4 regions of the Kitasatospora sp. NPDC004289 genome follow, and region 4 is predicted to be linked to each of the others. Evidence: riboswitches for the same ligand, from Rfam matches in the RefSeq annotation. Region 4 holds a riboswitch; each other region holds the start of a gene.
The links. A riboswitch is a leader RNA that binds a small molecule or an ion and turns the genes downstream of it on or off. The one in region 4 is predicted to bind cyclic di-AMP.
Positions count from the first base shown of each region.

Region 1: another riboswitch for cyclic di-AMP. It lies ahead of ACWEPF_RS24700 (glycoside hydrolase family 16 protein); the one in region 4 lies ahead of ACWEPF_RS27575 (NlpC/P60 family protein).
Region 2: another riboswitch for cyclic di-AMP. It lies ahead of ACWEPF_RS19300 (hypothetical protein); the one in region 4 lies ahead of ACWEPF_RS27575 (NlpC/P60 family protein).
Region 3: another riboswitch for cyclic di-AMP. It lies ahead of ACWEPF_RS21740 (M23 family metallopeptidase); the one in region 4 lies ahead of ACWEPF_RS27575 (NlpC/P60 family protein).

Region 1 covers NZ_JBSGEL010000039.1:192-7,732, forward strand. Annotated here, with positions in the region: gene ACWEPF_RS24695 (hypothetical protein) at 1-1,806, shown strand, start outside; cyclic di-AMP (ydaO/yuaA leader) riboswitch at 1,966-2,133, shown strand; gene ACWEPF_RS24700 (glycoside hydrolase family 16 protein) at 2,140-3,327, shown strand; gene ACWEPF_RS24705 (hypothetical protein) at 3,329-3,796, opposite strand; gene ACWEPF_RS24710 (hypothetical protein) at 3,878-4,195, shown strand; gene ACWEPF_RS24715 (IclR family transcriptional regulator) at 4,219-5,013, opposite strand; gene aceB (malate synthase A) at 5,203-6,855, shown strand; gene ACWEPF_RS24725 (allophanate hydrolase-related protein) at 6,991-7,377, shown strand; gene ACWEPF_RS24730 (hypothetical protein) at 7,355-7,541, opposite strand, start outside.
Region 2 covers NZ_JBSGEL010000026.1:55,471-63,011, forward strand. Annotated here, with positions in the region: gene ACWEPF_RS19290 (SpoIIE family protein phosphatase) at 1-1,134, shown strand, start outside; gene ACWEPF_RS19295 (cupredoxin domain-containing protein) at 1,135-1,659, opposite strand; gene ACWEPF_RS19300 (hypothetical protein) at 1,777-3,162, opposite strand; cyclic di-AMP (ydaO/yuaA leader) riboswitch at 3,166-3,302, opposite strand; gene ACWEPF_RS19305 (GNAT family N-acetyltransferase) at 3,494-3,910, opposite strand; gene ACWEPF_RS19310 (bpX6 domain-containing protein) at 3,973-6,969, opposite strand; gene ACWEPF_RS19315 (hypothetical protein) at 6,966-7,541, opposite strand, start outside.
Region 3 covers NZ_JBSGEL010000031.1:54,884-62,424, reverse strand. Annotated here, with positions in the region: gene ACWEPF_RS21760 (GNAT family N-acetyltransferase) at 1-1,188, opposite strand, end outside; gene ACWEPF_RS21755 (PP2C family protein-serine/threonine phosphatase) at 1,436-2,671, shown strand; gene ACWEPF_RS21750 (hypothetical protein) at 3,001-3,195, shown strand; gene ACWEPF_RS21745 (DUF6348 family protein) at 3,259-3,987, opposite strand; cyclic di-AMP (ydaO/yuaA leader) riboswitch at 4,357-4,506, shown strand; gene ACWEPF_RS21740 (M23 family metallopeptidase) at 4,509-5,534, shown strand; tRNA gene ACWEPF_RS21735 (tRNA-Gly) at 5,603-5,673, opposite strand; tRNA gene ACWEPF_RS21730 (tRNA-Pro) at 5,859-5,932, shown strand; gene tig (trigger factor) at 6,260-7,541, shown strand, end outside.
Region 4 covers NZ_JBSGEL010000048.1:11,331-18,871, reverse strand. Annotated here, with positions in the region: gene ACWEPF_RS27590 (glycosyltransferase 87 family protein) at 84-1,469, shown strand; gene ACWEPF_RS27585 (hypothetical protein) at 1,546-2,802, opposite strand; gene ACWEPF_RS27580 (C40 family peptidase) at 2,799-3,854, opposite strand; gene ACWEPF_RS27575 (NlpC/P60 family protein) at 4,072-5,127, opposite strand; cyclic di-AMP (ydaO/yuaA leader) riboswitch at 5,189-5,350, opposite strand; gene ACWEPF_RS27570 (NlpC/P60 family protein) at 5,723-6,754, opposite strand; gene ACWEPF_RS27565 (NYN domain-containing protein) at 6,950-7,541, opposite strand, start outside.

The DNA of each region.
Region 1 (7,541 bases), on a different contig from region 4:
GCGGCACGGTCCTCGCTGGCCGGCTCCGACCAGGCGGTGGTGGACTACGTCCGGTCGTCCTGGAGCGAGGCCGCCGCCCAGGACGAGCGCTCGGAAGCCGGACGGCTGGCCGTGGCGAGCGAGTACGCGGAGGTCCGGTCCGCAGCGGCGGCCGCGCTGGCGGGGGACCAGGCGCAGGTGAGCGCCTTCCTGACGACGGGTCGTCACCAGGCGGCGTTCAGCCAGTACCGGGTGAAGGCCTCGCAGCTGATGGAGACCGGCGGCCCACGGGTGCGGGCCGCCGCCGCAACTGCCCTGGAGGCGAACACCGTTGAGTCACTGCTGGGCTTCCTGGACAGTGGCCAGTACACCGCCCGGGCCGCAGACGATCAGGTGCTGGCCTCACAGTTGGTGGAGACGGGCAGCGGAGCCGAGGTCCGGAACGCGGCTGCGGTCGCCGTCGAGAGTCCGGGGCCGGTCCTCTCCGACTTCCTCGCGGTGGGCCGCCACCGGGCGGCCCAGCAGGACGAGTTGACCCGGGCGCACGACGCCTCCGTCGCCGGCCTGATCGCGTCCGGCGCCCAGGTCGCCGCGCTCGCCCGGCAGGACGCGGCACTCGCCGCCAAGGCGGCGGCCGAGGCCAACGGCGCCGCGTCCGACGCCCAGCAGGCGGCGAGCGACGCCCAGGCCTTCGCCGACCAGGCGGCCGGCCACGCCCGGGACGCCAAGAGCTCGGCCGACCAGGCCGAGGCGTCGGCCGCCCGGGCGCGCGCGGCTGCCGCGCAGGCCCGCGGCGCGGCAGCCGAGGCGGCGGCGAGTGCCGCCAGGGCGCAAGGGGCGGCCGACCGGGCCCGGGACCACGCGAGTGCGGCCAAGGCGTCGGCCGACGACGCGCTGGTCGCGGTCGAGCAGGCACGTGAGTCCGCGAGGAACGCGGGCGAGTCGGCCGAGCGGACCCAGCAGGTGATGCGCGAGGCGCTGCGCCGGGCCGCCCTCACCGCTGCCGTCTCCGCCGAGTTCGACCGGCGCGACGTGGAGGCGTTCTGGAACGGCGACTCGGACCGGCGCTCCGCCCACCCGGACCTCGACTGGGACACCTTGTCGACCTTCCTCCGGACGGTCCACAAGTACGGCCCCTTCACTCCGCTCCCCGGCGAGTACGAGGACTTCGCGGACTACCTGGAGGTGGCGCACACCAAGCTCGCCGCGTTGGGGCTGATCCCCCTGACCTCGACGGCGGCGGGATGGGTCGACTGCGGCGCGCGGGGCCTGGAGTGGTTGGCGGGCCGCGGCTCCGGCAGTGACGCCGGCTCCGGTTGCGCCGGGGCGGTGTTCCCGGTCTGGGGGATCTACAACTCCGCGAAGGAGGTCGGCGGGAAGCTGGGGGAGGCGGCCGGCTGGGTGGGCGAGAAGCTCGGCCTGCTGAGCCCGAAGCGGCCGCAGCAGACCAGCTTCTGCTGGGTGGGCAACGGACCGCAGGCCCCGAGCACGCCGAGCTCCAAGGTGCCGGACGACTACGTCGTCGCCATCGGAGGGGTCACCCGGTCCCAGGACCGGGGGCAGGTGTTCACCGGCTCGATGGGGAAGACCGGCGCCGAGGCGTCCGCGATGCTGCCGAACAGTCAGGTCCAGCTGACCACGGCCGGAGCGATCCGGGCGGCCGGCGGGAAGGTCGAGTACTCCCCGGTGGACACTCCGGCCGACTACACGAACTTCCACAACGTGAACATCACCCTGGGGAACACCAGTCCGTTCGGCGTCCGCGAGCCGAACGCGGTCGCCCCCAAGGACCGGTTCACCCTGGAAGCGCACGGAAACGCCTGCTGAAGCGGTCGGGGCCCGCGGTGGGAGCCGTCGTGGGCCCCGACGGTCGGTGTGAGGGAGCTCTCGTTGTCGCTCGGTGGGGGAGCTGCCTAGCCTGCATGGAGTTCGTGTAGCTGCGGACGCCGTCGCCGGGGCGCCGAGTCCTGCCTGCCCGTCGACGGTCACTCGACCACACCGAGTACGGGCAGGAGCGGGGGAACCAGGTCAGTCCGTGACCCCTGCCCGCCCACTCGGCGCAGGGGCACTCGGGGTGAAGCCGCTCACGGGCGGCCGGGCGTCCCCTCATGCCCGAACCCGACAGCTCACCTCGCAGGCGTCGAAAGAGGACTCCTGCCCATGCGCTTCTCCGTCACTCCCGCGCGCCTCGGCGCGGCCGCCCTCGTGGCTGTACCACTGATCGCCGCCGCCCCGCTGGCCAGCCAGGCCGAGGCCGTCACCGTCGTCACCCAGGACCGGCTCAGCCCGAACACCCTGGCCGCGGACGTGGCCGGCCGGGCCAGCCTGACCGTGCACTCCGGCTCCTGCTTCACCGCCAAGACCCTCGGCGTCGGCGTCCGGGACGCCGCCGGGCGCAACCTCGACTTCCCCGGCAACGCGAGCAACGTGCGGATCTGCCCGGGCGGGGTGACCTTCACCAGCGGTGCCAGGGCGCTGCCGGCCGGGACGTACACCCAGTTCGGCTTCTGGCAGGACCAGAACGGGGGCTGGCACAACCTGCCGTCCCGTCAGCTGACCGTCGGCGGTGGCTCGGTGACCCCGACCCCGACCCCCACGCCTACGCCTACGCCCACGCCCACTCCGACGCCCACCCCGACCCCGACCCCGGGTGGTTCGCCCGTGCCGGGCAAGGCGCTGACCTGGTCGGAGGAGTTCGACGCTCCCGTCGCGCTCGGCAGCAAGTGGGTCAACGACCGCAGCAGCAGCTACCGTTACGGCAACCACAACCCCGACGACAACAAGCTGGACTGGCTGAACCCGTCCGGCGTCTCGGTCGCGAACGGTGTGGCCACCTTCACGGCCAAGCCCTCCGCGCACACCCTGGAGAACGGCAGGCAGGCCTGGGACACCGGGCTGCTCACCACCGAGTACTCCTCGCAGGGCTTCCAGGTGCGGACCGGCGACTACGCCGAGGCCCGGGTCAAGCTGCCCTCCGAGGCGGGTGCCTGGCCGGCCCTGTGGACCTGGAAGGACGGCAACGGGGAGATCGACACCTTCGAGTACCACCCGGACAACGCCGCGCTGCTGGAGCTGACCAACCACGTCAGGTCGGGCCAGAAGTACCTCACCGACGCCACCGCGATCGGCCACGACAAGTGGGTCACCATCGGCACGTACTACGGCGCGAACTCCGTCGACTGGTACGTGAACGGCGTCAAGGTCTTCTCCGACAACCAGGGCGTCGGGTCCAGCTGGTCCGCCTACCTGATCCTCAACCTCTCGGTGGGTGCCGGGAAGTACCACCCGGGGCCGTCCGGCACCGCGCCGATCGACTTCGCCGCCGACTGGGTCCGCGTCTACCGCTGATTCAGCCCACGGTGAGCGTGAACGGCGTGGAGTTGTTCGCGAGGTCCGTGTCGTCCGCGCTGTACACCGTGACCTGCCCCTCGGCCTGCGTGCCGGGGGGCAGGTCCAGGTCCACCCGGACCGGGGCGTTCGCGCTGGCGGTCCGGAGCGGGGGCAGCCCGGCGGGGAAGGTGCAGGTCAGTACGTGGTGCCCGGCCGTGGCCCGGCAGTCCGCCGGGAAGTACGGGCCTTCGAAGGTGAAGCCGGCCGGCAGCGTGATCGTCACCCGGAACGGGGAGGCGGTCCGGTCCGGCCCCCGGTTGGCGACGAAACCGTGCGCGGTGGTGACGCCGCCGGGCGGGGCCGGATCCGCGTCGATCCGGACCGCCTCCAGGTCGGAGTGCGAGGGCGCCGCACTGGCCGGCACGGCCGTCCCCAGGGCCAGTGCCGCCGCCCCCGCCAGCACGGCCGTCAGCTTCCGTCCACCCATGGTCCACTCCGCTCGCTCAGTGCCGTACTCCCTGTACAGACTGTAACGGCGTAGCGTGGAGGACTGGCGGAGGTGAGGACGATGTCCGGACAGGTGTTGAGCGAGGTCTCCGGGGTGGTCGGCCCCGACAAGGAGGCCCAACTCGTGACGTCGTACCGGGAGTTGGTGGCGGGGGCGCTGCCGGAGGGGCTGATCAGGACGGAACTGCTGCGCGGGCCCGGCGGCCGCTGGCGGGTGCAGAGCCTGTGGCGGGACAAGGCCACCCTGGAGGCCGTCCGGGCGGATCCGAAGCTGGCCGCCGCGCCGCGGCTGTTCCGCGAGGTGGGCGTGGAGCCGGAGCTGACGGTCTTCCAGCTGACGGCGGCGCAGGCGGGCCCGCCCGACCTCGATCCGGACTGAGGCCGGGCGGGCCTGACCTGACGTCAGGGGGCGAGGACCTGACCGAGTCGGGTCGCGATCTGGCGCATCACGGGGACCAGCGAGCTCTCCCCGGCCTGTGCCTCCAGGGCCCGGATCCGGGCCTCCGGGCCGGAGACCGAGAGGGCGGTGGGGGTCGGCGCGCCGGGGACGGCGACCGCGATGCAGCGCACGCCGATCTCCTGCTCCTGGTCGTCCACCACGTAGCCGGAGGCCCGGGCGTGGGCCAGCTGGGCGAAGAGCTCGTCCGGGTCGGTGACGGTGTACGGCGTGTGCGACTGGAGCGGCTGGGTGCCGAGTACGGCCCGCGCCTCGGGCTCGTCCAGCTGGGCCAGCAGCGCCTTGCCCACGCCGGTGCAGTGCGGCTGCACCCGACGGCCGACCTCGGTGAACATCCGCATCGAGCGGCGGGACTGCACCTGGCCGACGTAGACCACCTCGCCGCCCTCCAGCACCGCCAGGTTGGCGGTCTCCCCGGTGGCCTCCATCAGCTCGGCCAGGTACGGGCGGGCCCAACTGCCCAGCAGGCGGCCGGAGGTCTCGCCGAGGCGGATCAGCCGCGGGCCGAGGGTGTAGCGGCGGGCGGTGTCCTGGCGGACATAGCCCTGCTGCACGAGGGTACGGATCAGGCGGTGGATGGTCGGCATCGGCAGGCCGGAGCTGGCGGAGAGCTCGCTCAGGGTCGCGATGCCACCGGAGTCGGCGAGTGCTTCGAGCAGCTGGAAGGCGCGCTCGACGGACTGGACGCCGCCGCCGGCTCGCTCGGCCCCGGACGGTGCTGCAGCGGGGGTGGTGGCCACCGGCGTTCCCTTCTGCTGTGGAGGAGGAGTAGAGTCCCGGCGATCTACCTCAACAAACCGTTGAAATTCTGTATCGCGGAAACTAGTCTCCACCTTACAGAACCGAACCCGCCAGTAGGTGGGTCGGTATCGAGGAGGCACCCACCGGAGCCTCCCTGCTGGCTCAACTGTCCAAGGAGTGTTCTGCCCATGGCTGCAGACCAGGACCCCGTCGGCGCCCCCTCCGCCGCTCCGGTCGTCACTGTCGCCGGTCCGCGCGTCCCCCGCAGCGAGGAGGTGCTCACTCCCGAGGCCGTCTCCTTCGTGGTCGGCCTCCACCGCGCCTTCGAAGGCCGCCGGCAGGAACTGCTGGCCCGCCGCAAGGCCCGGCGCGCCGAGATCGCGGCCGCGGGCACCCTCGACTTCCTCCCGGAGACCGCCGAGGTCCGCGCCGGTGACTGGAAGGTCGCCCCCGCTCCCCGCGCGCTCCAGGACCGCCGGGTCGAGATCACCGGCCCGACGGACCGCAAGATGGTCATCAACGCGCTCAACTCGGGTGCCAAGGTCTGGCTCGCCGACTTCGAGGACGCCACCGCCCCCACCTGGGAGAACGTGGTCAGCGGTCAGGTCAACCTGATCGACGCCTACGAGGGCCGGATCGACTTCACCACCGAGGCCGGCAAGTCCTACGCCCTCAAGCCCGCCGCCGAGCTGGCCACCGTCGTGGTCCGCCCCCGCGGCTGGCACCTGGACGAGACCCACCTGCTGGTCGACGGCGTGCCGGTCTCCGGCGGCCTCTTCGACTTCGGCCTGTACTTCTTCCACAACGCGGCCCGGCTGATCGCCAAGGGCGAGGCTGACCCGAACTCGGGCCCGTACTTCTACCTGCCGAAGACCGAGAGCCACCTGGAAGCCCGGCTCTGGAACGAGGTCTTCACCCACGCGCAGGCCGCGCTCGGCATCCCGCACGGCACCATCCGCGCCACGGTGCTGATCGAGACCATCACCGCCGCGTTCGAGATGGACGAGATCCTCTACGAACTCCGCGACCACGCCGCCGGGTTGAACGCCGGCCGGTGGGACTACCTGTTCTCCATCGTGAAGAACTTCCGGGACGCCGGGGAGCACTACATCCTCCCGGACCGGAACTCGGTCACCATGGCCGCGCCGTTCATGGCCGCCTACACCCGCCTGCTGGTGCAGACCTGCCACAAGCGCGGCGCCCACGCGATCGGCGGCATGGCCGCCTTCATCCCCTCCCGCCGCGACCCCGAGGTCAACGCCGCCGCGCTGGCCAAGGTCAAGGCCGACAAGGACCGCGAGGCCGGCAATGGCTTCGACGGCTCCTGGGTCGCCCACCCCGACCTGGTCCCGGTCGCCCGGGCCTCCTTCGACGCGGTGCTCGGCGAGCGGCCGAACCAGAAGGAGAACCCCGGCCCGGCCGAGCCGGTGACGGCCGCTCAGCTGCTGGACATCGCCGGTGCGGGCGGCAGCTGCACCGAGGCCGGACTGCACAACGCCGTCCAGGTCGGCGTCCGCTACATCGAGGCCTGGCTGCGCGGGCTCGGCGCGGTCGGCATCTTCAACATGATGGAGGACGCCGCCACCGCCGAGATCTCCCGTTCGCAGATCTGGCAGTGGATCCGCAACGACGTGGTCCTCGCCGACACCGGCGAGAAGGCCAGCGCCGAGCTGGTCCGCCGGCTGGTGGCCGAGGAACTGGACGCGCTGAAGGCCGAGCTGGGCGAGGCCGCGTACGCCGGTGGGCGCTGGGCCGAGGCCGCCCGGCTGTTCGAACAGGTCTCGCTGGCCGAGGAGTTCGTCGACTTCCTCACCCTGCCCGCGCTGCCGCTGCTCGACTGATCACCAATCTAGCGAGGCGCGGCCGCCCTGCCGCCTGCCGTGCTGGAGCACTGGCCGCGCCGATTAGTACGAACCGTACGGCCACCCCGGGTCGGGGTGGCCGTACGGCCTTGTCACGGAAGGAACTTCACGCACATGGCACGCATCTTCTTCAACGGCCAGGCCATGGTCGGCGGCCCGTTCCACGCCTCGGTGGCCGACGCGCTGCTCGGCCCCGTCACCACCGCCCCCGGCTACCGCTTCTTCTCCATCCGCGACGAGTGCCCCGGCCTGCTCGCCGACCCGGCGGTGGAGACCGCGATCGAGGGCGAGCTGTACGACGTCGACCTGGCCCACCTGCGTGACGTCATCCTCCCCGGCGAGCCCGCCGAACTCGAGCTCGGCGTCATCGAGTTGGCCGACGGCTCGGCCTGCCTCTCGATGCTCCTCGCCCGCGGCCAGCTGGAGCGCGGCGTGCACCAGGAGATCACCGGCTTCGGCGGCTGGCGCGCCTACCTCGCTACGCTGGGCCGCACCGCCTGACCGGCGGGCCGTCCGGGTCGCCGAGGAGCCAACTCCCGTCACCCAGCGGGGTGGTCGTGGAGGAGTGGGTACGGCCCGAGGCGAACGGACCGACGGTCCCGGTGGCGAGGTCGACCAGGTGGTCCCGGTACCACTCCTCCTCGGTCTCCTCGTCCTCGCCCGCG
Region 2 (7,541 bases), on a different contig from region 4:
GCCATCGACAACGCCCGCCGCTACACCCGCGAGCACACCATGGCCGTCACCCTCCAGCGCAGCCTGCTGCCGGGCGGGCTGCCCGAGCAGGACGCCCTGGAGGTGGCCCGCCGTTACCTGCCCGCGCAGGCCGGTGTCGGCGGCGACTGGTTCGACGTCATCCCGCTGCCCGGGGCCCGGGTCGCGCTGGTGGTCGGCGACGTGGTCGGGCACGGGCTGCACGCCGCCGCCACCATGGGACGGCTGCGCACCGCGGTGCACAACTTCTCCTCCCTCGACCTGCCGCCGGACGAACTCCTCGGCCTGATGGACGACCTGGTCAACCGGATCGACCAGGAGCAGGCCGCCGACCACGACAAGGCGCCGATCACCGGAGCCACCTGCCTGTACGCGGTCTACGACCCGGTCTCGCGGCGCTGCACCGTGGCGCGGGCCGGGCACCTGCCGCCGGCGGTGGTCCACCCCGACGGCACGGTGGAGTTCCCGGACGTCCCCGCCGGCCCCCCGCTCGGCCTGGTCGGCCTGCCCTTCGAGACGGCGGAGCTGGACCTGCCCGAGGGCTCCAAGCTGGTCCTCTACACCGACGGCCTGGTCGAGGTCCGCGGCCACGACATCGACCGCGGGCTCGACCAGCTGGCCGCCGCCCTCGCCCGCCCGGACCGCGACCCGGAGCAGACCTGCGAGGACGTGCTCGGCGCCCTGCCGTCCACCGCCCCGACCGACGACGTCGCCCTGCTGGTCGCCCGCACGCGCGCCCTGACCGACCGTCAGGTCCGGGTCTGGGACGTGCCCGCGGAGCCCACCGCCGTGCGCGCGGTCCGCGCGGAGGTGGCGCGGCTGCTGACCGACTGGGGCCTGGACGAGCTCGCCTTCACCACCGAACTGATCCTCAGCGAGCTGGTCACCAACGCCATCCGCTACGGCCGCGCCCCGATCAAGGTCCGTCTGCTCCGCACCCGCACCCTGGTCTGCGAGGTCTGGGACGGCAGCGGCACCTCCCCCCACCTGCGGTACGCGGCCACCACCGACGAGGGCGGGCGCGGGCTCTTCCTGGTCGCCCAGTGCTCCGACCGCTGGGGCACCCGGTACACCGGCAGCGGCAAGGTCATCTGGGCCGAGCAGCGGCTGCCCTGATCAGCGGACCGTCAGGGTGCCCTTCATGGTGGTCGGGTGCAGCGTGCAGAAGAAGGGGTAACTCCCGGGCGTGGACGGGGCGGTGATGGTCTTGGACTGCCCCCGGGAGAGGGTGCCGGTGTCGAAGCCGCCGCTGCCGGTCGCGGTGAGCGTGTGTGCGGTGCCGTCCTCGTTGGTCACGGTGATCCTGGCCCCCGGCGCGACGGTGAGCTCGGCCGGGGTGAAGGTGAAGTCGCGGATGACGACGGTGGTGGCGGTCGCCGCCGTGGAGGCGCCGGCCGACGGGCTCGCCGAAGCCGAGGCCGAGGCCGTTGCGGAGGCGGAGGCGGTGGCGGAGGCGGAGGCCGTGGCGGAGCGGGAAGCCGACGGGCTGGCCGAGGCCGTGGCGGCGGGGGTGGGCGTCGTACTGGGCCCGCCCCCGCCGTCCTTGTCGTCCGAGCAGCCCGCCGCCCCGAGCAGCAGCACGGCCACGGCCACGGTCGCGGTGCACCGACGGGCACGGCCGGTGGTAGGGCGGATCGGCATCGGATCATCCTCCGGGGTGCGGCCTGGGTCGGGCCGCACCATCAGCGCACACCCGACGTGCCGTCACGCCGCCGCCCCTCCGACCGCGGCCGAGGTTCACCCGACCGGCGGGTGGGGTCAGCGCTGGAGGGCCGTGTTCAGGGTCTGCCAGAGCGGCTTGGTGGCGTAGGGGATCATGTCCTCGGCGTAGTACCACCAGAAGTGGCCGCCCACGTAGTAGGGCAGGTCGATCTTCAGGCCGTAGTAGTACGTCAGCATGGCCTGGGCCGCCGCCTGGGTGGAGGAGGTGGCGGCGTCGGGGAGGCCGATCTCGCCGAAGCCGAGCTTGGCGTTCGGGTAGAGGGCGTGCAGCTGCTGGAAGTAGGAGGTCCAAGTCGCCGCGCTGGGGCGGATGTTGTTGCACTGGCCCTCGTAGTAGCTGAGGGTCACGTAGTCCAGGCCGTTGCGCATGTCCTCCGGGACGTACTGCTTGGTGAAGGCCAGCGGGTCGAGCTCGGAGGGGCCGTTGCCGCAGCCGATGTCGTAGTAGAGGGTCAGCGCGCTGCGCTTGCCGGCCGCCTCGACCTGGCGGTAGGCGTCGGTGATCTTGGTGGAGACGTCGGCGTAGCTGCCGAGCCAGTTGCCGTTGACCTCGTTGCCGATCTCCCAGACGTCCACCTTGCCGCCGAAGGCGTTCAGGTACTGGGCGACGCGGTCGTGGTAGGCCTGGGGCGAGAAGTTCTTGACGAACTCGGAGTCCAGGATCTCGCCCATGAGGTAGCTGACGGGCTGGAGTTGGTCGACCGCCGCGGTGTAGGAGCTCGGGCCCTCGGTCTCGTCGAAGACCAGGCGGGTGGTCGGGGTGCGCGCCAGGTGGCGCGAGGAGTCCACGATGGCGGAGAGCTTGGAGACGTCGTCGACGGTGACGCCGTAGAGCGGGTCCGGCAGCGCGCGCATGCCTGCGGGCGTGCTGGGCGCCGCCGTCGGGGTCGGGCTCGGGGTGGGGGTGGGGGTGGGCGTCGGACTCGGACTCGGCGAGGGCGTCGGCGTCGGCGAGGGCGTCGGGGTGGGGGTGGGCGTCGGGGTGGGGGTGGGCGTCGGGGTGGGAGTCGGCGCCGTGCCCACGGTCAGGGTGTGGGTGGGCAGGTTGTGCCAGCGGCCGTCGAGGCCCCGCCAGCGGCCGAACTCCGTGTAGGTGCCGGCCGGCAGGTCGAGTGCGCCGGTGGTGACGGTGGTTCCGCTCGGGCAGATCCGGACGTTCCGGGCCGCGCCGGGGAAGTCGGTCCGGCGGCCGGCCGCGTCGCGGACGGCGACCCCGACGCTGTCCGCGGTGAAGCAGCGCGAGGAGTGCACGGCGAGCGAGGCCGTGACCGAGGGTCCGGCGACCGCCGGGGCCGGGGTGATCCGGTCCTCGACGACGGTCGGACCGCTGGCGGACGCCTGGGTGCTGACCAGGAGGGGCAGGGCGAGCAGGCCGGCTGCGGCCACCGCGCCGACCCGTACAGGGGTGGCAGAAAAGCGCATGGACAGGTTCCTCTGCGACGCCTGCGAGGTGAGCTGTCGGGTTCGGACCGGAGGTACGGCCCGGCCGCGGCTGTGGGAGCGGCTTCACCCCGAGCCTGCGGCGGCCACCGCGGACGCACGGGCGCTGGCGGGGGGCAGCAGGCGGCTGACCTGGTTCCCCCGCTCCCGTCCGTGTCCGTGCTCGAAAGGCCACCGGCGGGTGGACGGGATTCGGCGTCCCACCGGAGGGGCCCGCGCGGAGCGGGCGACTCGGAGCAGGCTAGCAGCCGTTCCGACGCGTACGAGTCGGTGAGCGGTGCTGTAGCGCAGCTCACAGACCGGACGCGCCGGTTCAGGCCGTCCGGTGCCGGGAGCGCAGGCCGGCCGGGGTCGGGCGGAAGCCGCAGGCCCCCTCGTAGAAGTCGGCGTTCTCGGGCTCGTAGTCCACGTGCACCCAGTCGCAACCGGCGCGGAAGGCCTCCTCGGCCACCGCGTCGACCAACCGCTTTCCGATGCCGAGGCGTTGGTGGTCGGGGTGGACGGCGGTGTCCAGCACGAAGGCGTGCCTTCCGCCGTCCCAGACCGCGTGGACGAAGCCGACCAGCCGCTCGGCCTCGAAGGCACCGACCCAGGTGAGGCTGTGCCGCTCCAGCCGGCTCGCCCACGGCGTGACGGCCGGCCCGGCGTCCGCGCCGAAGGCCCGCGCGTGCAGCTCGGACAGCTCCCGGTCGTCGACTCCGAACCGAACCCTCAACTCGACTACGGCCACGCCGATTTCACCCGTCCTCTCGCTCGACGCCCGTCGGGCGTCGGCGACCAGCCTAGGGGCGGTCAGTGGGTGCCCGTGACGCGGAGGGAGGCCCGGAGGGTGGTGCCGTCCGTGCTGGTGGCCAGGATGCGGCCGGAGCGGTGCCAGTAGGTGACCGCGTCCGCGTGCTGCCGCAGCCCCGGGGCGTGCCGGAGGTCGGCCCCGGGGAAGTGGACGGTCGCAGCCGGGACGGCGCTCGGACCGCTGCCCGCGTGGAGCAGGATGCCGGTGCCCGCAGCGTCGAGGGCCGGGAGGGCCCAGTGGTCGCCGTCGCCGATCGGGCCGTCCGGCTCGGCGGCCGCGAGCCGGTGGCCGGGGCCGGTGCCGGTCACCAGCCGCAGGACGGTGCTGTCGTCGTCCGACGGTCCGTCGGCCTCGGGCTGCTCGGCGGCGAGCAACCCCCCGGCCGCCAAGGGGACGGACTGCCCCGGCTGGTACCCCTCCAGCCGCTGCCGGGAGCGCAGTTGCCAGCCCGGCAGCTCCCAGTGCCAGAGTTCGAGCAGGGGTGAGCCGTCGGGCAGCGCCGAGGCCACGACCGCCGCGCAGCCGTCGGCCGAGCGGGCCACGCCGCTCACCAGCCTCTCCTCGCGCCCGAGTTCGCGCCAGACCGCGGTCGGTCCGGAGGCGAGGGCGTCCAGCACCACGATGCCGTCGCCGTCAGCGGTGATCAGGTGGCGTCCGTCGTAGGAGCGGGCCAGCCAGGAGGCGCGCAGGGTCGTCCAGGGCCGGACGGTGCGGGTCGCGAGGTCCAGCCGCGAGACCTCGCGGGTCTGCCCGTAGGAGGCCACCAGCAGGGCGGACCCGCCGTGGTCGGCGAGCACCAACTGGTCGGCGGGCACGTCCCACTGGGCCTTGGTACGACCGTCCGGGGTGAGCAGCCGCACGCCCGCCTGGCCGCAGGCGACCAGGACGGAGCCGGAGCCCAGCAGGGCGGCGTCCAGCACCGGCAGCGTGCCGGGGCGGTCGGCGGCGGTGTGCCCGACGGCCCCCGAGGCGCCGCGCGTGGCCGGTCGGCGGCGTGGCTTGGCGAGGTCGGCCGCCACCAGCGGGTCGGCCCGGCCGAGCAGCCGTTGGTGACGGGCCCGCTCCTCCCGCTCGGGAAGGCTCCCTCCGAGCCCGCCGTCGCGGACCACCGCGCGGGCCGCCGCCGTGGCCAGCTCGCGGTCCACCGCCGGGTCGGCGGCGGGCAGTTGGGCCAGCCCGGCGGCCAGCACCGAGCGGCCGGTGAGGGCCGGGTCCCCCGTACTGTCGAGCACGGCCAGCGCGAGTGCCCGGGTGGCGTCGCCGGCGCCGAGCGCCAGTAGGTAGGGCAGGGCGCGGCTGCGGGTCGGGCCGCCGAGGGCGACCGCCGCGCTGAGGTCGGCGGCGGCCGAGGGGCGCAGGGCCGGGTCCGGCCAGAGTGCCTCGGCCGCTCCCAGCCGGTCGCCGGACGCGCGACGGTCCTCCGCCCAGGCAGAGCGCAACTCCCGTGCCGCGTCCGGGTCTTCGGCCGAGAGAAGCTCCACGGCGCGGGCGAAGACGCCGGTCCGGTGGGCCGTCCGGACGGCGCGGGTGCGTTCGCCCGCTCGCCACCAGAGGCGGACCACCAGATCGGCGGCGAGCCCGCGGCCCTCGGCCAGTTCGGCGGCCGCCGTCAGCCGCCCGTGCCGGGCCAGCAGCCCGACCGCCTCAGCGGGGGCGTCCAGCAGGTCAGCCAGGACGTAGGCCGCTTCGTCGATCCGGCCCGAGCGCTCCAACTGCTCGGCGGCGCCGCGGTAGAGCGCGGCAAGGTGCTGGTGCACGTCAGGACCGGAGAGCACGGAGGTGCCGCCCGGCCCGTGGGCCCGGGGCGTGGCACGCAGCTCGCCGGCATGGCGCCGGGGCAGACCGAGGGTGAGCCAGGACTCCTCGCCCGCCGCCCTCCCGCCGGAGAGCCGGATCGCGTCGCGCAGCGCGTCCTCGAACTGGTGCTGCTCGAACGCCCTGGTCAGCTCACGCAGGTAACGGGCCTGGCGGCCGCGGACCAGTCCGCCCGCCGTGCGCATCGTCAGGCGCGCCAGCAGCGGCGCGAACAGCGGCCGGCGCGGCTTCGCCCGGGCCGCAGCCGACGCTCCGTCAGCCGCCGCCGCGCCGGACACGGCCTGGGCGGAGCCGGCTGCCGGCAGGACCCACCCGGAACGCAGCCACGCCCGGAGGGAGGCGAAGCGCGGTCGGCCGGGCCGCACCCCGACCGGAGCCGACGCTCCGTCAGCCGCCGTCGGAACCGTCCCGGCCACCTCCGCGGCCCGAGCGGCGCGCCAGGAGCGCACGCACACCACGGCGAAAGCGACCAGCAGGCCCAGCCCCCAGCTGGGAAGGCGCTGGGCGGAGGCCGCCGAGGTGAGGACCACCCAGAGGAGCGGCAGCAGCAGGAGGATGACGGGGATGGCTGCCACTACCCGCGCCCGCCGGTGACCGCCCCGCCGTGGCTGCCGCGGCTGCCGTGCCGACCGCGGCCGGCGCTCCGGTCGCTCCGGTCGCTCCGCCGTCAGCCGCCGGGCCCGTGCGGTCGGGGGTGCGATGCGGGCCGCCGCGCGCAGGTCGGGGCGCGGCCGTTCGGGGAGGGCCTCCGCCACCGGCGCGGCCTCGGGTACGGCGGGGCCGAGCGGCCGCGGGCGGTGCACTGTGAGCCCGGTGAGGTCCAGGCGTTCCGCCGGGTCCAGCGGGGCGAGTGCCGCGACCGCGAGGGTGGTCGTCGACCCGCCTGCGGCGAGGGCGAGTTGTCCGGCGGTCAGGTCAGGGGCGTCCGCCCCGAGGGTGGCGGAGCCGCCGGCGGCGGTGCGCAGGACGGGCAGCCCGGGAGCTCGGTCGGCCCGGACCTCCGCCGGGGCCGCCAGGGTGAACAGCCAGCGGCCGTCCAGCAGTCGGCGCAGGTCGGCCCCGTCGGTCCAGAGTTCGAGCACGCGCGCGGTGGCCTCGTCCTCACCGATCACGGGCACGTCGAGGACGTAACCGGTGGCCGTGACGACGGCGCGGAACGCCGCCTCGGGGGTGGCGGTCATTCGACGCCTCCGATCAGGAACTGGACGCGCCCGGTGGTCACGTCACCGACCACGATCCGGCCGGGTCGGACCTCGGCGGCGATCAGCGGCCGGGTCGGGTGGACGGTGGGCTCCCCGGTGCCGCCGGAGAAGCGGGTCAGCGTCCGCACGCCGTCCGACCGCACGCTCCGCACGAGGTGACCGTTGCGGCTGACGGTGACCAGCGCGGGCCGCTGCCCGGGGACCAGGCCGATCACCTCGGCCTGCTCGCGGAAGGCGACGTGGTCGACGGCGCCGTCGGCGGCGCGCACCGTCCAGGTCCGGCTGTCCCGCGACCACGCCTGGGTTCCGGCGCTGTGCAGGAAGTGGAACCGGCCGCGCGCCTCGTCGTGCACCTGGCCCTCGAAGAGCCGCGGGTCGCGGCACAGGAGGAAGGGCGTGCGGTCGCGGTTGCCATGGCCGATCGGGCCGTGGTCAGTGGCCCCGCTGTCCGGGCCGAGCCGCCACCACCGGCCGCCGAGCGGGAACTCCAGATCCCCGCTCCGGAACAGCACCGGCAGCACCGGCCCGGCGAGCAGCTCGTCCAGCCGGTC
Region 3 (7,541 bases), on a different contig from region 4:
CAGGGCGCCGTCCCGCAGTTCGGAGACCAGGCCCGCCGCGGCCAGCGCCGTGAGCCGGACGCCGCCGAGGTAGGCCGCCCCCAACTCCCGGACGTCGAGCGCCAGGTCGGCCGCCGCCTCGGTGCGGACGCAGCTCGCGCCCTTGCCGGGCCCGTCCGAGTGCAGCCGCCACCGCCCGGCGTTCCACGGACAGAACGCGTCGGACACCTCCAGCACCACGTCCACCGGCGCCGCGTACCCGCGCTGCTCCAGCGCCGCCCCGAGCTCCACCAGCCGCACGTACATCGAGTCGACCAACTGCGGCTCCAGCCGCCGCGGATCGTCCACCAGGTGCAGCAGCGCGTCGTCCACCGGGCGGCTGCGGAACCGCACCCGCCCGGTCAGGTCCAGGCCCAGCAGGAACTCGACCAGCGCCGCGCGGACGCCCGGCGTCCGGGCCTCCAGGTCGCGGACCCGGACGGTGCCGTCGGCGATGTCCGAGACGTTCCAGTCCATCGCGACGGCGTACCGGGCGTAGCCCAGCAGCTGCCCGCTCGCCCGGTCCTCGGCCACCACGCACTGCAGCGGCGAGGCGCCCTCCCGCCCGCCGGCGGGGTCCTTCAACGGCAGCTTCTCCCAGCCGGGCTGACGGGCCAGCATGCCGGGCCGGTGCGGGACCAGTTCCGCGTACAGCTCCTCGCAGGCCGCCACCACCGACTCCGGTGCCACCAACCGCAGCCGTACCGAACGGTCCACCGGGGCCCGCAGCCCGACCCGTCGGGGCACGGTGACCCCCATCCGCCAGGTGCCGAGGCCGTAGCCGAAGCGTCCGTAGATGAGCGACTCCGAGGCGGTCAGCACCGCCAGTGCCTCGCCGCGCCGCCGGACCTCGTCGAGCTGGTCGCGCATCAGCCTGCTGAGGACGCCCCGCCGCCGGTGGGTGGGCAGCACGCCGACCATGGTGACGCCGGCGGCCGGGACCACGGCACCGCCGGGGACGGCCATCCGGAAGCTGAACGCGCTGGCGCCGCCCACCGGGTGGTCGCCGTCCCAGACCCCGACCGAGCGGTCCAGTTCGGTCAGCTCCCGCCACAGCTCCCGGTCCTCGGGGAAGTCCTCGGACCCGCCGAAGGCCACCTCCAGGTTCCGGTACCAGCGGTCCCAGTCCTCGGCGGCGAGCGGGCGGAAGTCCAGGGCGTCACCTGGCATGTCGTCAGAAGTCGTACGGTGTGCGGTCATATGCCAAGAGCTATCACCGAGCATCCGTCGTGCGCGACCGACATTCGACGGGGGTCCCCTTCGCGCCGCCGCCGCGCCGCCGTCGCGTGCCCGCCGGGCCCACACCGGACCCACACCGTCCGCACGGCCGAAACCCGCTGAACCCTCACCCGTGAACGCGCCCGGCGCCGCCCCACCCGTCGACGGCACCGGGTGCCGGTGGATAAGGTCAAGGCCCATGGCTGGCAGCACGCCGGGCTCCGAGCCCCGGACGACTGGCACGGGCCAGGCCGCAGCGGCGGCCGACGGCCCGTGGACGGCCCGGTTGCGCGGCAGGCTGTACCGGGCCCGCCGAGTGCTGCGCCGGACCGCCGTGGACCACTTCCGCGGGGACGCCGCCGACTGGCTGGCCTTCGGGGTGCTGTTCGCCGCCGTCCCGCTGCTGGTGCTGCTCAACGTGCTGATCCCGGCCTGGGCCCCGCCCACCGCACTGGTGCTGCCGATCCTGGCCGGGGCGCTGCTGCTGCGGCCGGGCACCCTGGTGCTGCTCTACGCGGCCGCCGCGCTCGGGCTCTCCACCGAGTCGCTGATCCACACCGGGGAGCGGGTGGCCAGCGACCACCCGGACACCTACGTCTTCGGCGTGACCCCCGGTGCCGCGCTGGTGGTCGGTGCGGTCGGGGTGGCCGGTCTGCTGCTCGCCCAGTTCCGCAGCCGGGTCGGGGTGCCCTGGCGGGGCGGCGGCTCGATGCTGTTCGACCTGCGCGAGCGGCTGCGGGTGCAGAGCCGGGTGCCCCCGCTGCCCGAGGGCTGGTCGGCGGACATGGCGCTGCGCCCGGCCGGCGGCCAGTCCTTCTCGGGCGACTTCGTGGTGGCGGCCCGCACCGGGCCGGGCCGCCGGGTGCTGGAGGTGGTGCTGGCGGACGTCTCCGGCAAGGGCATGGACGCCGGTTCGCGCGCCCTGCTGCTCTCCGGTGCGTTCGGCGGCCTGCTGGGCTCGCTCCCGGCGCACGAGTTCCTGCCCGCGGCCAACGGCTACCTGCTCCGCCAGGACTGGGACGAGGGCTTCGCCACCGCCGTCCACCTGGTGCTCGACCTGGACACCGGCGAGTACGAGCTGCTCTCGGCCGGCCACCTGCCCGGCATGCAGCGGCACGCCGGCACCGGCCGCTGGGACGTGATGGAGGCCCCCGAGGGCGGGCTGCTCGGGGTGTACGACGGCGCCAAGTTCGAGGGCGTGCGCGGCCGGTTGGACCGCGGCGACGTGCTGATGCTCTGCACCGACGGCATGGTGGAGGTGCCCGGCCGTGACCTCACCGAGGGCATGGACCGGCTGATGGGCGAGGCGGACCGGCTGGTCGGGGGCGCCCCGTTCGCCCAACTCGGCGGCCGCGGCTCGGCGGTGAAGCTCATCGAGTCGGTGGCCAAGGACGTCAACGACGACCGCGCGGTCCTGCTGCTCTGGCGGGGCTGACCGACTGTCAAGTCCCGACGCCGATCTTCGGCCATTCCTGGGGCATAGTCCGGAAAGTGGATCTAGGACCGCCCGGAGCCGCCAAGTGCCAGTTGGGGCGGCCCTGCCGACGGACCGTCAGGCCTGCTCGGCTATCGTCTCGGTCGGCGGAAATTCGTCTCACATCGCAGGATCTTCGGGGCCTGCTCACGGCAAGTCCTTTACGCAGTCCGCACGAACGACCACACTGAGTCCGGGTGGGACGGTCGGTTCTCGGGGGGTCCGGGGGATTGCTCGGGGGATTGGGCCCGCCACGAAACTCGCTACGTAGAAAGAGGAAGTGAGTCCGGGTGGCCTTCTCCGTCTCAGCCCTGGTCCTGTTCGGCATCATCTGCGTGATCTTCATCCGCAACAAGCAGTTGAAGACCAGCCATGCCATCATCGCCGCGCTCTTCGGCTTCATGCTGAGCCAGTCCACGGCGGCCAAGCCGATCCAGGACTTCCTCAGCCAGCTCGCGCAGACCATCTCCTCGGTCGCCAGCTGAGCAGCCGCCACCCCGGCCAGCCCGGCCGGGAGGCGTCCGGTCGCGGGCCCGCCTGACGGTGGGTCAGCGCCGTCCCCGCCACCAGCGCGCGAGTCTTCCGCGCGGTGGTGCGGGCGCCGCCGCGCGCTCCGGCGGTGCCTCGGGCTCGGGCGCGAACACCAGGAACAGCCGCGCCCAGCAGAGCCGTTCGCCGCGCGGCCAGTCCTGTGCGCGCAGGGCCCGCGAGGCCGCGCTGCTGACCCGGCCGTTCACCCGCACCTCGGCCACGTCGTGGCCGGCCTTGCCGCCGAAGAACAGCTTCACGCCGTTGACCTGGCCGGGCACCAGCTCCGGCAGCACGGCGGCGGCCAGCGCGGGGGAGGAGTGCTGCTCCGCGAGCCAGTCGGCGAGCAGCTCCGAGCCGGTGCCGAAGGTGGCCGCCGGGCTCTGCACCACCCGCCAGCCGGGGAACTCGGGAGTGCTGAACGCGTGCCCGCCGTCCAGGAGTTGGAGCACGGCGGTGGCGGTGGTGCCGGCCCAGATCATCACCGCGTTGTCGAGCTGCTCGGCGTCGTCGCCGCCGAAGCCCGCCGCGCAGTCCCAGACCACCGGACCGTCGCCCCGGCCGAGCTGGAGGACGTAGCCGAGGTCGACGTGGCCGGTGGTGCCCCGCTCGGCGTGGTCGCGGACCGCCACGGCGGTGGTGCCGGGCCCCCGGACCACCGCACCGTCCACGGTGAACTCCAGGCCCAGGCGGGCCATCTCGCGGACCACTCCGCGTCGGATGACGGCCAGCCGCTCCTCGTGGGGCACGGGCGGATCTCCTCGGTGCCGCCCGGACGGCGGCGCTCTGTTCTCGAACGGGAACCTCGAACGGCGAGCGTATCGGCCTGGCGTGACCGGTGTCACGGCGCCTGCCGACGGAGCGCGCAGGGCCGTACCCGGACCGTCGCATTCGACACCCTGCGTGCACGGAGGATCGGCCCAGGGTCAGCGATCATGGCCGCCAAGGGCCGAAGTCCCCGGCCCGGAGTGACTTTGGTCCCGCCCGATCGTCGTTGATCGTTCAACCCGGGGTTGCCAGCGGCCGGGGCGATGGGCTTAGCTGCGGATCCAGTCCGGCGGATCGACCGGACGGGCCCACCGGGTGGAACGCCGAGTCCTGCCACCATCCGGAGCCTCGAACAAGCACAGCCATGGCAGGAGTGGGGGACCCACAGGTAAGTCGCCGTACCGGTACGCCGGTCCGGCTAGGGGTGAAGCCGCGCCAGCGGCCGGGCATCTCCAGCCCGAACCCGACAGCTCACCTCACAGGCGTCGGAGAGGAAAGCCCCATGGGCAAGCACCGTCGCGTCCAGCTGTCCCGTCTGACCCGCATCGCGGTCGCCACCGGTGTGGTCGGCGCCGCGTTCGCCGTCCCGGTCAGCGCCGCCAGCGCGCACCAGAGCCACACCCCGGCCGCCGCCCCCGAGGCCGCCGCCGTCACCGCCGTGGTGGCCGAGTCCGCCCCGGCCGCCGCGCCCGCCCAGGCTCCGGCCGCCGCCCCGGCCGCCGAGGCCAAGGCCTACCAGGTCGTCAGCGGCGACACCCTCTCGAAGATCGCCTCCGCCCAGCAGGTCGAGGGCGGCTGGCAGAAGCTCTACCAGGACAACCGGTCCGTCATCGGCGGCAACCCGAACCTGATCTACCCGGGCCAGAACCTCTCGCTCGCGGGTACGGCAGCGGTCGCCGCCCCGGCGCCGGCCCAGACCCCGGCCCCGCAGCAGCAGTCCAAGAGCACCGAGTCCGCGGACACCACCAAGGCCTCGCGCTCCAAGGCCTCCACCCCGGCCCCGAAGGCCGCGACCCCCAAGGCCGCCGCCCCGCAGGCCGCGGCTCCGAAGGCCGCCGCGCCCAAGGCCGCCGCCCCGAAGGCCGCCGCGCCCAAGGCTGAGACCTCCACCACCGTCGCCTCCGGCGGTTACGTGGCCCCGGTCAGCGGCGGCACCTCCACCGCGTACCACGCCTCCGGCTCCAGCTGGTCCAGCGGCTACCACACCGGTGTGGACTTCCGCGCCTCCACCGGCACCAGTGTGAAGGCCATCACCTCGGGCACCGTGGTCAAGGCCGGCAACGGCGGCGCCTACGGCAACGAGGTCGTCATCCGTCACGCGGACGGCAAGTACTCCGAGTACGCCCACCTCTCCTCGATCGGCGTCTCGGCCGGCCAGACCGTCTCGGCCGGCCAGCAGATCGGCCTCTCGGGTGCCACCGGCAACGTGACCGGCCCGCACCTGCACTTCGAGGTCCGCACCGGCGCCTCCTACGGCTCCGACGTCGACCCGGTCGCGTACCTGCGCGCCCACGGCGTCAACGTCTGAGAAGACTGAGACGACGTCAGAAAGGCTCCGGCCCCCGGTCAGTGACCGGGGGCCGGAGCCTTTCGCGGAGCGGGTGACGAGAATCGAACTCGCGTGACCAGTTTGGAAGACTGGGGCTCTACCATTGAGCTACACCCGCACAGGACGCCCCGTGGCCGCGTGCTGCGGTCCCGAGGACAGGGTCAGCGTACCTGGTCGGGTCGCCTGCTCGCACACCGCTTTGACGCTCCGGCACGTCGGGGCCGCCCGCCGGGACCGTCAACGGCCGCCCGTGGGAACGGCCGTGGGGGTGTGGGGTGGCGTGTACGCTTCCTCTCGGCACCACGGGGTGTGGCGCAGTTTGGTAGCGCGTCCGCTTTGGGAGCGGAAGGCCGTCGGTTCGAATCCGGCCACCCCGACAGTGCGGCAGGGTCTCGTCCGAAGGCGGGGCCCTGTTGGCGTCCCGGGGGCCGTCCGGGGGTCCTCGCGCGGGGTCCCGTCATCCGTGTGGCAGCACCCTGGCGTCCGCCTTTCGTGCTACCGGTAGGATGGGCGGCTGGCGGTAGTCCCTGCGCAGATCCGTGCAGGTCAACCGCCCGAGGGCGAGGAGTCAAGCTCACCGTCCACCCCCTTGTACGGGAGATGCAGCTCCAACCGCCCATCGCCCGTCTCGCCCGCACCGCGCCCGGCCCGCCGGCCGGCAACGGCGGAGACAACCTGACCGCAAGCCCATAGGAGACCCAACCGTGAAGAGCGCCGTCGAGACTCTGAACCCGACCCGGGTTCGACTCACCGTCGAGGTGCCTTTCGAGGAGCTCAAGCCGAGCCTCGACGCGGCCTACAAGAAGATCAACTCGCAGGTCTCTGTCCCGGGCTTCCGCAAGGGCAAGATTCCGGCCAAGGTGATCGACCAGCGCTTCGGTCGCGCCGCCGTGCTGGAGGAGGCCGTCAACGACGCGCTGCCGCGCTTCTACACGCAGGCCGTCGACGAGGGCAAGATCGAGGTCCTCGGCCAGCCCGAGATCACCGACATCCAGGGCGTCGAGAACCTGGCCGACGGTGGTGACCTCACCTTCGTGGCCGAGGTCGACGTCCGCCCGGAGATCACCCTGCCCGACTTCGCCGGCATCGAGGTGACCGTCGACCCGATCGTGGTCGAGGACGCCGACGTGGAGAAGTCCCTGGAGCAGCTGCGCGAGCGCTTCTCCTCGGTCAAGGACGTCGAGCGCGCCGCCGCCGAGGGCGACGTCGTGATCGTCGACCTGGAGGCCAAGGTCGACGGTGAGGTGCCGGAGGACGGCACCGCCACCGGCGTCAGCTACGAGATCGGCTCGGGCCGCCTGCTGGACGGCATCGACGAGGCCGTCGTCGGCCTCTCGGCCGGCGAGACCAAGACCTTCACCACCGAGCTCAAGGGCGGCACCCAGGCCGGCAAGAGCTCCGAGGTGACCGTCACCGTCACCACCGTCCAGGAGAAGGAACTCCCGGAGCTGGACGACGAGTTCGCGCAGCTGGCGAGCGAGTTCGACACCCTGGAGGACCTGAAGGCCGACTCCCGCAAGCGCCTGGAGCGCATGCGTGAGTTCGACCAGGCCACCCAGGCCCAGGAGCGGGTCCTCGACGAGCTGCTGAAGCTGGTCGAGATGGAGTACCCGGAGAAGCTCCTCAAGGACGAGGTCGAGACCCGCAAGCACAACCTCGAGCACCACCAGCTCGAGCCGATGGGCCTCACCCTCGAGACCTACCTCGCCACCCAGGACAAGTCCCTCGAGGACTACTCCAAGGAGACCGAGGAGCAGGCCAAGAAGGGCATCAAGACCCAGTTCGTGCTCGACGAGATCGTCGACAAGGAGAAGCTGGGCGTCAACCAGGACGAGCTCACCGAGCACCTGGTCCGCCGCGCGGCCGGCTCCGGCATGACCCCGGACCAGTTCGCCCAGCAGGTCGTCCAGGCCAACCAGGTCCCGCTGCTGGTCGGCGAGGTCGCCCGGGGCAAGGCGCTGGCCCTGGTCGTCGAGCAGGCCAAGG
Region 4 (7,541 bases):
GGTGAGAAGGCCGCAGGCCGGGAGGGCGGACGGGGGCCGGGGTGGACGGGCGCGGTGCGCGCACGCGTGGACGAGGGAGTGCGGTGGAGTTGGTCCCGGCCGGGAGCACCGGTCTGAGCGCGGTCGAGCGCGCCCCCGTACCCGCGAGCGGTTCGCCGAGGCCGGCCGGAGGTGCGCTGTGGGCGCTGGCCGGCGGCTGGCTGGCCACCCGGACGCTGCTCGTCCTGGTCGTGACCGGAGTGCTCCGGATCGCCGCCACCGACGTCACCGCCGACGTGTCGGTGATCTACCACGGCTGGTACCAGGTGCTGCAGACCGGCACCTTCCCGCTGGACGACGTCACCTGGCAGTACCCGCCCGGCGCCGCCCTGGTGATCCTGCTGCCGGGGCTGCTGCCCTGGTCCTACCTGGTGTCCTTCTGGGTGCTCTGCGCGGTCTTCGACGCCGTCACCATGGTGCTGCTGACGCGGGCCGGGACCAGGCGCGGCCGGAGCTTCTCCGGCGCCTGGGTCTGGGTGGCCGGGGTTCCGCTGCTGGGGCCGACGGTCTACTGCCGCTACGACATCCTGGTGACCGCGCTGGCGGTGGCCGGGCTGCTGGTGCTGCTGCGCCGCCCGGGCCTGGGCGGGGCGCTGCTCGGCCTCGGCGGGCTGGTGAAGGTCTGGCCGGTGCTGGCCCTGCTCGGCACCCCGAAGGGCCGCCGCACCCGGCGCTCCTGGACGGCGGCGATCGCCTCGTTCAGCGCGCTCGGCTTCCTGCTCACGGCGGGGATGAACGGTGCCTTCGAGTTCCTCAAGTTCCAGCGCGACCGGGGCATCGAGGTGGAGTCGCTCGGCGCGCTGCCGCTGCACTACGCCCGGATCTTCGGCGGCTGGCAGGGCGAGGTGAAGATGAACTACGGCTCGGTGGAGATGCTCGGGCCGTGGGTGCCGGTGATCACCAAGCTGGCGCTGGCCGCCTCGGTCGGCGGCTTCGGCTGGCTGCTGTTCTGGCGGCTGCGGGCCCGCCGCTGGACCTCGGCCACCACCTACGACGCGGCGCTCGCGGCGCTGCTGGTCTTCACCGTGACCAGCCGGGTGATCAGCCCGCAGTACATGGTCTGGATCGTCGGCGTCGCGGCCGTCTGCCTGACCGTGCGCGGCACCAGCCAGCGGCCGGTGGCGGTGCTGGTCCTGGTGACCACGCTGCTGACCATGCTGGAGTTCCCGATCCTGTTCGGCCAGGTCGTCGCCAGCGAGCCCTGGGGCGTGGCCGTCCTGACGGCGCGGAACCTGACGCTGCTGGCCGCCGCGGTGCTCTCCTGTCGTCGCCTCTGGCTCTCCACCAAGGTCCCGGGGCAGACCAGGACCCTGGTGCTGCCGCCGCGCGCCCTGGAGCCGGCCGCCCCCACCGGCTACCCGGTGCGGCCCGGCATCGCCTACGAGCAGGACCTGCTGGACGACGTCGACAAGCCCGCCGTCCCGCGCTGACCGCTATTCGCCCGCTCACCTCCGGGCGCGGCTCGGGGCGCCCTTCGGCCCGGGGCGCCCTTCGGCCCGGGGCGTGTCAGTGCGCGAAGCGCTGGTGCAGGTCGTCGGCCCACAGGCGGGTGAACTCGTCCAGGCCGAGGCCGAGGGTGGTGCGCAGCAGGCCGTCCAGCCACTCCTCGCGGGTGGTGGCCGGGCCCGCCGCGGCGTTCGCGCGGTAGAGGGCGACCAGCCGGCGCTCGCCGAAGCGGCGGACCATCAGGTCGCAGGCGGACCAGGCCAGTTCGTAGGCCAGCGCGATCCCGGTGGCCCCGGCCGTGAAGTCGGCGTCGGCGGGCAGCTTCGGGGAGAAGCCCCGGGCCGCGGCGGCCTTCGCCAGTTCGGGGGCGATCTGCTGCGGGGTGCGGTCGGTGCCCCGGTAGCCGGTGTGGTCGGCCACGCCCTCGGAGAGCCAGAGCGGGGTCCACGGCTTGGTGTCGGCGCGGGTGGCCACGTGGGTGATCTCGTGCGCGGTGACCACCCGGCGGCCCAGGTCGCTCAGGCCCGCGTAGGCCTGCGGGTTGATCAGGATCCGGTCGGCCGGGGTGCGCACCGGGGCCCCGGCGGCGGCGGTGGTGACGGCGGCTATCCCGGCGTACTGCCCGGCGGGGGTGCCGAGCAGCCGGTCGAACTGCTCGGCGGTGGCCGGGTGGCCGATCAGCAGCTTCCCGGGCCAGCCCGCGCCCCAGACCTCACCGACCAGCGGCACCGCCTGGTCGGCGGCGGCCGCGGTCCGGGCCAGCTCGGCCGGGGCGGCCTGGCCGAACACCAGGCAGTGCCTGCCCGGCGCCACCGAGACCGGGCCGAGGTCCCAGGGGGCGGCGGGGCCCTCGGGCTGCTCCTGCGTCAGCCGCCAGCCTCCGGTGCCCCGTTCGAAGGAGAGCCGGCGCCGCAGCACCGCCGGGTACTCGTCGTACTCCGCGACCCGCCAGCCGAGCTCGGCCCTGAGCGTCACGCCGGTGCCCGCCGGCTCCGTGAACTCGGTGATGCGGTACGAGAGTTCGGCCAGCGGAAGATCGGCCAGCCGGCGCAGCGCGGCCTGCCCGGCCTCCCCCGCGGGCAGAGCGGCCGCGTCGTGCCGCAGCAGTGCGCGGGCGCGGTCGGCCAGCAGTGCCTCCAGCTCGGGCCGGACGGCGGGCACGGTGGCCGCCGCCGTCGGCCCGGAGAACACCGGGGCGGCCGACCGGCCGCGGGGCGGGGAGAGCTGCACCAGCCCGGCGGCCGCGAGCAGCAGCGCGGCCCGGCGGGAGAGCGGCGGGGCGGAGCCGGACGCACTCCGGCCACCGGCTGCTGTCATACCCGGACGACTCCGGTGACGGGCATCGCGTTGACGCTCTCGTAGCGCACCCGGGCGCCGGGGTAGGGCGCGTGCACCACGACACCGCCGCCGGCGTACATGCCGACGTGGTGCATGTCCCTGTAGAAGATCACCAGGTCTCCCGGGCGGGCGTCGGCCAGACTGATCCGCTGGCCCGCGTTGGCTTGCTGCTGCGAGGTCCGCGGCAGGGTCACTCCGGCCTGCCGCCAGCTCCAGTACATCAGACCCGAGCAGTCGAAGGTGCGGGGGCCGGTGGAACCGTACACGTAGGGCGAGCCGATCTTGCTGGCGGCGGCGGCCAGCGCGGCGGCGGCCCGGCCGGAGGCGGCCGGGAGGTTGCCGAGGTCCACCCGCTCCCCGCCGCGGGCCGCGCGGCGCTCGGCGTCCCGGGCGTCGTCCGCCTGGAGCCGGGCCCGCTCGGTGGCGCCCAGACCGTTCAGCAGCCGCTGCGCCTTGGCCAGGCGCTGGCGGATCTCCTGCTTGCTCTCCGCCAGGGTGCGCCGCACCGACTCCAGCTCGGCCAGCTTGGCCGAGGTCTCGGCGCGGCGCTGGTCCAGCCGGCGCTGACGGTCGATCACCTGGCGCAGGGTGTCGTTCTGCCGTTCGCTGACCTGGTCCAGGGTGCGGGCCCGGTAGAGGTAGCCGGCCGGGTCGGAGTCCAGCATCAGCTGCACGGCCGGGTCGATGCCGCCGGCCCGGTACTGGGCGGCGGCCACCGAACCGAGGTCGGAGCGCAGCCGGTTGAGCTCCTCCTGGGCGGCGGCCACCTGGTCCTGGAGGGTGCCGGTCTCGGCCTGCAGGACGCGCTGCTGCTCCTGGGCGGCGTTGGCGCGCTCGGAGGCCTGCTCGGCCTCCTCGTAGATCTGGTCGACCTGGGCCTTGACGTCCTTGCGCGAGGTCGGCTCGGCCGGGGCGCCGGGCGCGGCGGCCGCGCCCCCGGCCGCCGCCACGCCGAGCACCGTGGTGGCGGCGGCGGTGAGCACCAGCGCGCGGGTCAGCCGGCGGGCGGCCGGCAGGGGGGAACGAGACACGGCGGCGGCTCCTGTGCGGCCGGGCCACCGCCGCCGACCAGGTGGGCGGGCGTCCTGACGGAGGTCCGGGGGCAGACGTTAGCGAGTCGCGGCGATCTAGTCCAAACCCCTACAGGGCCGAATATTTGACCACTAATCGGACAGCTGATCCACCGTCGGGAAACGCCGCAGGCCCGGCACGGGGCCGGGCCTGCGGGCTGTAGGACGTTCGGGTGGGTCAGACCCGGACGATCGCGTTGATCGGCATCACCGTGGCGGACTCGTGCCGGACCAGGGTGCCGGTGCGCGGGGCGTGCACGATCTGGCCGCCGCCGACGTACAGGCCGACGTGGTGCCGGTCGCCGTAGTAGATGATCAGGTCGCCGGGCTTGGCGTCGGCGATGTTGGTGCCGATGTTGGTGCCGGCGCCGGCCTGCGACTGCGAGGTGCGCGGCAGCGAGATCCCGGCCTTCTTGAACGACCAGACCATCAGGCCGGAGCAGTCGAAGGAGTCCGGGCCGGTGTCGCCCCAGCCGTAGGGCTTGCCGATCTGCGCCTCGGCGGCGGCGACCACGGTCGCGGCGAAGGAGCCGGCCGGGAGGGAGCTCAGGTCGGTGCGGCTCTCCGAACGGGAGGCGCGCTCGTCACCGCCGGAGGACTGCGGCTTGGCCGCGGACTTCGCCGCGGCGGCCTTGGCGCTCGCCTCGGCGGCGGCCTTCTGCTCGGCCTCGCGGATCTTCTGCTTCTCGGCCGCGTCCAGCGAGTCGTACAGGGCCTGGGCCTTCGCCAACTTGCCCTGGACGTCCTCCTTCTGGGCCTTCAGCTGCTGGCTGGTCTTCTCCAGGTCGGCCAGCTTGCCCTGGGTCTCGGCCTTCTGCTGGTCGAGCTTGTCCTGCTCGGTCTTCAGCTGCTTCAGCGCGTCGGCCTGCGAGACGCCGACCTGGTTGATCGCACCGGCCTGGCCGAGGAAGGCGTCCGGGCTGCTGGAGAGCATCAGCTGGACGGTCGGGGATATCCCACCGCTGCGGTACTGCTCGGCGGCGATCTCACCGAGGCTGGCCTGGAGGGCGTTCACCTGCTCCTGACCGCGCGCCACCTCGTCCTGGAGGTGGCCGACCTGGGTCTGCAGGGCCTGCTGCTTCTCGGTGTTCGCGTTGAACTGCTCGGTCGTGACCTCGGCCTGCTCGTTGAGCTGGTCGATCTGGCTCTTGACCTCGTCCTTGGAGGGCTGCGGGTCGGCGTGCGCTCCGGTCTGGCTGGAGAGGACCACGGCGGCGGCCGCGGCGGCCGTCATGATCGAGACGCGGGTACGACTGGCAGGCTTGGGACGACGATGGGACGCCACGAAGGCGGACTCCTTCTTCCTACGTCCGCCTACCGGGTGAGCTGACGGGTTCGGGCTGGAAGGTAGCCCTACGACGTCTCACCCCCGCACCGTCTCGCGACGGCCCGGCCGGCCTGACGCCGATTCACCCCGAGGAACGTGGTTCCCCGGCTCCGATCGGCAGCCACCCCCTCGGGGGTCCCCTGTCGGGCAGTCAACTCTCCCTGCCCCGCTGCGTCTCGAACTCGGCGGTAACCACCGCCGCCGCCCAGGCTGGACGATCGACAGTGCGGTGGTTCGACAATGACCCTAGTAACCCAACCGTGATCGGTTCAAATCCTTGTAAGAAAAAAGACGGAAGAAAGTCCAAGTGCATTTGTGATTGCGACCGACCGTGATCACGAATGCACGGTGAGCTGAGATTTCGCCCTCCGGAGACGACGGAGGGCCCGCCGGAGGTGTCCCACATCACAGCGGGATTCCGGCGGGCCCGGGCGTGTCACGGGGCGTCAGTTGCCCCGGCTCACACCAGTTGTCCGTTATGCCGTGCTCGGCTGACCGGCCGTCAGACGCGGCGGATGGTCTTGATCGGCATCACGTTGGCGGGGGCCACCTTGACCACGTCACCGGTGCGCGGCGCGTGCACCATCATGCCGTTGCCGATGTACATGCCGACGTGGTGCGCGTCGCTGTGATAGATGATCAGGTCGCCCGGCTGGGCGTTGGCCACGTCGTTGCCCACGTTGGTGCCGACGCTGGCCTGCGACTGCGAGGTGCGCGGCAGCGAGACGCCGGCCTGCGCGTAGGCCCAGACCATCAGGCCGGAGCAGTCGAAGTTGTTCGGGCCGGTGGCGCCCCAGACGTACGCGCGGCCCTGCTTGCTGAGCGCGGCGTTCATCGCGACGCCCGCGTAGCCGGCGGCCGGCGGCAGGGTGCTCGGGTCGATCCGGGTGGCGCTGCGGGAGGAGCGGTCGCCGCTGGTGATGGCGGCGCGGTCGGCGGCGCTCAGCTGGTTGAGGAGGTTCTTGGCCTCCTGCAGCTTGCGCTGGACCTCGTTCTTGGAGTCGTTCAGGGCCTTGGTGTTGCGGTCCAGCTCGGCCAGCACCGAGGCGGCCTCGGCCTTCTGCTGGTCCAGCCGGCGCTGCTGGTCCTGGAGCGAGCGCAGGGTCTGCGCCTGGGTCTGGTTGACCTGGTCGGCGCTGGAGGCCTTGCTCAGGTAGCCGTCCGGGTCGGAGGCGAGCATCAGCGCCACCGACGGGTCGACCCCGCCGTTGCGGTACTCGTCCGCCGCCACGGCGGCCAGGCCGGTCTGGAGCTGCGTCATCTGCTCCTGGCCGCGGGCCACCTGGTCCTGCAGCTGGTCGGCCTGCTTGCGCAGCTGGTCGGCCCGCTCCTTGGCGCCGTTGTAGCGCTCGGCGGCCTGCTCGCCCTCTTCGTAGAGCTTGTCGACCTGGGCCTTGACCTCGTCCTTGGTCGGCTTCGCGGGGGCCGCGTAGGCACCGGACTGGGCGGAGACGGCGACCGCGGTCGCAGCGGCGGCGGTGAGCACGATGACCCGTGCGCGGCTCGGCTGCTTGGGACGGCGGTGGGAAGCCAAGGTGACGAACTCCTTCAGCACTCCTGGACGCCCACCCGTTCGAGCGATAGTCCAGAAAATAGGTTTGACGCCTGACCCTAGTGAGTCAGGAGCCGTCGCGCCACTCCCCTACCGGGACGAACTTCCCTACGCACAGCGGCTTTCACGAGACGGACACAAACGCGCCACGCTCCCCTGACCGGACATCAGAAGAGTTCACGGCCTGGACAGCCGCCGGAGCAGCAGCATCGAGGAGACCGGGCGCGCACCCGCCTTCTTCACGCCGTCCGCCACCTCCTTGTCGGTGGAGACCACCACCACCGGCCGCCCCTGCGGCTCGGCCCGCACCAGCCGGCGGATCAGCTCGTCCGCCGTCTCGCCGGTCCGGCTGAAGCGCACCCGCACCCCGCGCGGCGGCGCCATGATGACCGGAGCGTCCAGGTCCTGACCGTCGAACACGCAGGTCACCTCGGCCTGGGTGCGCTGGGCCAGCATCGCCAGCCCGCCCAGCAGCCGCATCCGCTGCTGCTCCAGCGGCAGCGTCGGGTACCCGGTCTTGGTCACGTTGTAGCCGTCCACCACCAGGTGGACCTGAGGGATCGCCAGCAACTGGTCCAGCAGCGCCGGATCGTCCTCGGCCAGCGCCCGCCGGGCCACGTCGTGCGGCGAGGCCGAGCCCGGCACCACCGCGTCCACCAGATCGGCGGGGTGGAGCTGCGTCACCGGCAGCGCAAGCTCCCGCTGGAGGCCCTGGGCCGACTGCAGCACCGTGTCCAGCAGCAGCCGCAGCCGCATGTCCTCGACGCTG